Variovorax terrae: one gene and its partner. The protein of the gene in region 1 interacts with the protein of each later gene in a pairwise test. Links are inferred from orthologs where the notes say so. Each region holds a gene or a part of one and is shown on either strand. Other genes may lie near its edges. The genes, in order: groL and grpE.

Evidence for each region.
Region 2: the proteins of groL (region 1) and grpE interact in binary tests that used the Escherichia coli proteins (3 or more experiments, as listed by UniProt). The link is inferred for Variovorax terrae from one-to-one orthologs.

Annotation. Positions count from the first base shown.
Region 1 is NZ_JALGBI010000002.1:391,007-394,138, reverse strand. The notes cover bases 4-2,893. They hold groL (chaperonin GroEL), read left to right. Parts: upstream 4-568; coding sequence 569-2,218; downstream 2,219-2,893. Other genes in these bases: MMF98_RS17270 (co-chaperone GroES), read left to right, coding at 210-503. Also shown: MMF98_RS17255 (phosphatase PAP2 family protein), read right to left, coding at 2,964-3,132.
Region 2 is NZ_JALGBI010000001.1:1,246,723-1,249,774, forward strand. What follows is about bases 1-2,810. They hold grpE (nucleotide exchange factor GrpE), read right to left. Parts: upstream 1,781-2,810; coding sequence 1,220-1,780; downstream 1-1,219. Other genes in these bases: dnaK (molecular chaperone DnaK), read right to left, coding at 1-1,149; MMF98_RS05870 (FKBP-type peptidyl-prolyl cis-trans isomerase), read right to left, coding at 1,941-2,291; MMF98_RS05875 (fumarylacetoacetate hydrolase family protein), read right to left, coding at 2,371-2,810. In the rest of the region: more of MMF98_RS05875, read right to left, coding at 2,811-3,052. UniProt on the Escherichia coli protein: Participates actively in the response to hyperosmotic and heat shock by preventing the aggregation of stress-denatured proteins, in association with DnaK and GrpE. It is the nucleotide exchange factor for DnaK and may function as a thermosensor.

The DNA of each region.
Region 1 (3,132 bases):
GCTCCGGCCGGCGCGGTATCGACATCGGCACGGCTTTTTTCCACCCTTGGCCAGGGCCGCATCTTGAAACCCCGGCAAAAGCCTTTATGATTAGCACTCGCAAGGATTGAGTGCTAACAAGCGCCGAGATCCGGCAAGTTAACGGGTGCCAACCTTCGGGTTGGTACTTTTTGATGTCCCAACCCATTGTTTCAGAACAAGGAGATGCAATGAAACTTCGTCCCCTGCACGATCGCGTGATCGTCAAGCGCATTGACAGCGAAACCAAGACCGCTTCGGGCATCGTGATCCCCGACGCCGCCGCCGAGAAGCCCGACCAGGGTGAAGTGCTGGCCGTGGGCCCCGGCAAGAAGAACGACAAGGGCGACATCAGCCCGGTCGGCGTGAAGGTCGGCGACCGCGTGCTGTTCGGCAAGTACAGCGGCCAGACCGTCAAGGTCGATGGCGACGAACTGCTCGTCATGAAGGAAGAAGACCTCTTCGCCGTAGTCGAAGCCAAGTGATTTTGCGGGGCCGGCCTGGCGCCCGCCCCAATTGATTCAGACATTTAATTCTTGGAGCTATTCAAATGGCAGCAAAAGACGTAGTTTTCGGCGGCGAAGCCCGCGCGCGCATGGTCGAGGGTGTGAACATCCTGGCCAATGCGGTCAAAGTGACCCTGGGCCCCAAGGGCCGCAACGTGGTGCTCGAGCGTTCGTTCGGCGCCCCCACCGTGACCAAGGACGGCGTGTCCGTGGCCAAGGAAATCGAACTCAAGGACAAGCTGCAGAACATGGGCGCCCAGATGGTCAAGGAAGTCGCTTCCAAGACCTCTGACAACGCTGGCGACGGCACCACCACCGCCACCGTGCTGGCCCAGGCCATCGTGCGCGAAGGCATGAAGTACGTGGCCGCCGGCATGAACCCGATGGACCTCAAGCGCGGCATCGACAAGGCCGTGACGGCCCTGGTCGAGCAGCTCAAGAAGGCCTCCAAGGCCACCACCACCTCCAAGGAAATCGCGCAAGTCGGCTCCATCTCGGCCAACAGCGACGAGACCATTGGCAAGATCATCGCCGACGCGATGGACAAGGTCGGCAAGGAAGGCGTGATCACTGTCGAAGACGGCAAGTCGCTGGACAGCGAACTCGACGTCGTCGAAGGCATGCAGTTCGACCGCGGCTACCTGTCGCCCTACTTCATCAACAACCCCGAGAAGCAATCGGCGCTGCTGGACAACCCCTTCGTGCTGCTGTTCGACAAGAAGATCAGCAACATCCGCGACCTGCTGCCCACGCTGGAGCAAGTGGCCAAGGCCGGCCGTCCGCTGCTGATCATTGCCGAAGAAGTCGAGGGCGAAGCCCTGGCCACGCTGGTCGTGAACACGATCCGCGGCATCCTGAAGGTCGTGGCCGTCAAGGCGCCTGGCTTCGGCGACCGCCGCAAGGCCATGCTGGAAGACATCGCCATCCTGACGGGCGGCAAGGTCATCGCTGAAGAAGTGGGCCTGACGCTCGAGAAGGTGACCCTGGCCGACCTGGGCCAGGCCAAGCGCATCGAAGTGGGCAAGGAAAACACCATCATCATCGACGGCGCCGGCGCTGCCGCTGACATCGAAGCCCGCGTCAAGCAAGTGCGCGTGCAGATCGAGGAAGCCACCTCCGACTACGACCGCGAGAAGCTGCAAGAGCGCGTGGCCAAGCTGGCCGGCGGCGTGGCCGTGATCAAGGTTGGCGCTGCCACCGAAGTCGAAATGAAGGAAAAGAAAGCCCGCGTGGAAGACGCCCTGCACGCCACCCGCGCTGCCGTGGAAGAAGGCATCGTGGCCGGCGGCGGCGTGGCCCTGCTGCGCGCCAAGCAGGCTGCTGGCGCCATCAAGGGTGACAACGCCGATCAGGACGCCGGCATCAAGCTGGTGCTGAAGGCCATCGAAGCCCCCCTGCGCGAGATCGTCTACAACGCCGGTGGCGAAGCCTCCGTGGTGGTCAACGCCGTGCTCAACGGCAAGGGCAACTACGGCTTCAACGCCGCCAACGACACCTATGGCGACATGATCGAAATGGGCATTCTGGACCCGACCAAGGTGACGCGCACCGCACTGCAGAACGCCGCTTCCGTGGCCTCGCTGATGCTGACGACCGAAGCCATGGTGGCCGAGTCTCCCAAGGAAGAAGCCCCGGCCGGCGGCATGCCCGGCGGCATGGGGGGTATGGGCGGCATGGGCGACATGGGCATGTAAAGCCATGCGCTGCCGGAGAAGGCGCAGGGCGCGGGAACCAACCCGCCCGGCTTCTTCCGGCAATGCCAGGGCGCCCTCCGGGGCGCCCGCTCAAGAAAAAAGGCCGCTCACGCGGCCTTTTTTCTTGAGGCTGGCCCGCAGGCCCCGGGCTACTGCTGTCCCGGCGTGCCAGCTCCGGCGGCGCGCTGTCCACCTCGGCGCCATAGGCGTTGGGCCCGATCTCGCCAGGCTGTGCGGCCCAGTAGATCAGCAGAATCCAGCCCAGCAGCGGGATGAACCCGACCAGCATCCACCAGCCGCTCTTGCCGATGTCGTGCAGGCGGCGCGCGCCGACCGCCAACCCTGGCAGCAGCAAGGCGATGGCGGCGATGAAGTAGAGCCAGTAGCTCAGCATCGATGTCACGAAGAGCAGGACGAACTGGAACAGGAAGAACCACCAGAACTCGGGGCGCGCCGCGCGGCCCGAGAAATCGGTGTACTTGCGAAGGCATGTCTTGATGGCTTGTTGGAAATCCATGGGTTTTTTCCTCCTCGCAGGACCATGTCGGGGCGAAGGCCCCGCGACATGATATGCGCAAGCGTGGCGCGCGGATATGTCAAAAACGGTGGTTTTTTTACGGCACCCGCTCATTCTTTGATAGCACCTCAAGCCCGCCCCACAACGACCTGAAGCCGGAATGGCCAGAAAACCCCAGGTTGGCGGCCGCGGCGCCGCAGGCTCCCGGCAGAACGCGGGCCCCCGGGGTCAGCGGCCGGCCAGGTGCCTGGCCACGAGCAGCCACATGACGGCCCACGCGGTTCCGAAGGCCCAGCCGCCCAGCACATCGCTCGCCCAGTGGACGCCCAGCGCCACCCGGCTCAGCCCCACCAGCAGGGTCAGCCCGGTCGCCGCGCCCAGGATGTACCAGCGCTCG
Region 2 (3,052 bases), on another replicon or contig:
CAGCACCTGGCCCTGAATGGCGGCGCCCACGGCCACGGCCTCGTCGGGGTTGACGTCCTTGCGCGGGTCCTTGCCGAAGAATTCCTTGACCTTGTCCTGCACCTTGGGCATGCGGGTCATGCCGCCGACCAGGATCACGTCATGGATGTCGGAAACGCTCACGCCGGCGTCCTTGATGGCGGTGCGGCAGGGCGCGATGGTGCGCTCGATCAGCTCTTCCACCAGGGCTTCGAGCTTGGCGCGCGTGAGCTTGATGTTCAGGTGCTTGGGGCCCGAGGCGTCGGCCGTGATGTAGGGCAGGTTGATGTCGGTCTGCGCGCTGTTGGACAGTTCGATCTTGGCCTTCTCGGCGGCTTCCTTCAGGCGCTGCAGCGCCAGCACGTCCTTGCCCAGGTCCACGCCCTGTTCTTTCTTGAACTCGCCGATGATGTAGTCGATGATGCGCTGGTCGAAGTCTTCGCCGCCCAGGAAGGTGTCGCCGTTGGTGGACAGCACTTCAAATTGCTTCTCGCCATCGACGTCGGCGATCTCGATGATCGAGACGTCGAAGGTGCCGCCGCCCAGGTCATAGACGGCGATCTTGCGGTCGCCCTTCTCGTTCTTGTCAAGGCCGAAGGCCAGCGCCGCGGCGGTGGGCTCGTTGATGATGCGCTTGACATCCAGGCCCGCGATGCGGCCGGCGTCCTTGGTGGCCTGGCGCTGGGCGTCGTTGAAGTAGGCGGGCACCGTGATCACGGCCTCGGTGACGGGTTCGCCCAGGTAGTCCTCGGCGGTCTTCTTCATCTTGCGCAGGATGTCGGCCGAGACCTGCTGGGCCGAGATCTTCTTGCCGCGCACCTCGACCCAGGCGTCGCCGTTGTCGGCGGCCACGATCTGGTAGGGCATCAGGTCGATGTCCTTCTGCACTTCCTTCTCGGTGAACTTGCGCCCGATCAGGCGCTTGATCGCGTACAGGGTGTTTTTGGGGTTGGTGACGGCCTGGCGCTTGGCCGAGGCACCGACCAGCACTTCACCGTCTTCCTGGTAAGCCACGATCGACGGCGTAGTGCGAGCACCTTCCGAGTTCTCGATCACCCGGGTGGTGTTGCCTTCCATGATGGACACGCACGAGTTCGTGGTGCCCAGGTCGATGCCGATGATTCTTGCCATGTTGTTTCTCCGGAATATCTGAAAATGGGGTATCAATAACTTGTGGATAACTTGAGGAAGTTCAAGCGGTTTATTTCGGGCCGGCCACGGTCACCAGGGCGGGGCGCAGCACGCGCTCGGCGATGGTGTAGCCCTTTTGCAGCACCGTGACGACGGTGTTGGCTTCCTGGTCGGCGGGCACCACGCTGATGGCCTGGTGCTGGTGCGGATCGAACCTGGCGCCCGCGGCGGGGGCGATCTCGATGACCTTGTTGCGCTCCAGCGCGCTCTTGAGCTGGCGCAGCGTGGCTTCGGCGCCTTCGCGGATCTGCTCGATCGTGCCGCCCTGGATCGCCAGGCCGGCTTCCAGGCTGTCGAGCACGGGCAGCAGGCTGTCGGCGAAGCCCTCGACGGCAAACTTGCGGGCCTTGGTGACTTCTTCCTCGGCGCGGCGGCGCGCGTTCTGCACGTCGGCCTGGGCGCGCAGGAACTGGTCGGCCATCTCGGCGTTCCGGGCCTGCAGCGCGGCCAGCTCGGCCTGCAGCTCGTTCAGCGCATCGGCCTCGTTGGCGGCCTGGGCGGCCTCGAGTTCCTCGGGGCTGGGGGCGCCGCCAAGAGGTTGATTCTGCTCGGGTTGTGTGGTGTCGGACATGCTTGCAAAACGGGAAAGAAAATGACAACCCTGCCTAGGTCGGGGCAGGTTTCCCCTTTTCAAGGCAGGGGAATTGTGAAGCGGCCCCCCGGTTCGGGGGCGGCCGCCGGCTCCGGCGGGCCCGTGCCCCCGGCGGCGGCCTGGGGCCCCGGGCCGCCTGTCAGTGCGCGTCGAGCAGCTCGACGTCGAACTTGAGCGTGGCGTGAGGCGGAATCACGCCGCCGGCGCCGCGCGCGCCATAGCCAAGCGCGGCCGGAATGATCAGGGTGCGCTTGCCGCCGATCTTCATGCCGGCGACGCCTTCGTCCCAGCCGCGGATCACCATGCCGGCGCCCAGCGAGAAGGCGAAGGGGTCGTTGCGGTCATGGCTGGAATCGAACTTGGCGCCCTGGGCGCCGTCGTTGTAGAGCCAGCCGGTGTAGTGCACGTGCACGTGCTGGCCGGCCCGGGCTTCGGCGCCGCTGCCGACGGTGGTGTCTTCGTATTGCAGGCCGGAGGGGGTGGTGATCATGGCGAATTCCTTGGTTGCTATCAAAAAAATAGCTGAAAACGTCCGCAGGGCGCGGACATTGGTCTTGAAAACCTTGAAATTATGCCAGCAGGCCGCGCCGGGCCAGGTCGCGCATCAGCGCCACGGCCCCGTAGCGCCAGGGCGCCACCCGGTCCGAGGTGTTGACGCGGTTGACCAGGGTGCCGAGCTGCGGCGTGCCGATGCTCACCACGTCGCCCACCACATGGGTGAAACCCTGGCCCGGGCCATGGCGGTCCTGCGTGGGCGCGAACATGGTGCCCAGGAACAGCATGAAGCCGTCGGGGTACTGGTGGCAGGGGCCGCTGGCCTGGGCCACGAGATCCAGCGGGTCGCGGCTGATGCGGGCGAGCGAGCTGCTGCCGTGCATCACGAAGCCGTCGGGGCCGTCCACCCGCATCGACAGCTCGCAGCGGCGCACCTCGTCGATGCCGAACTGCGCATCGAACAGCCGGATGAAGGGCCCGATGGCGCAGCTTGCGTTGTTGTCCTTGGCCTTGCCCAGCAGCAGGGCGCTGCGGCCCTCGAAGTCGCGCAGGTTGACGTCGTTGCCCAGGGTGGCGCCGCGGACCTCGCCGCGCGAGTTGACGGCCAGCACCACCTCGGGCTCGGGGTTGTTCCAGGCGCTCTTGGGGTGCAGCCCCACCTCCGCGCCGGTGCCCACGGCGCTCATCGGCTGCGCCTTGGTGAAGATTTCCGCGTCGGGGCCGATGCCCACCTCGAGGTACTGCGACCACAGGCCC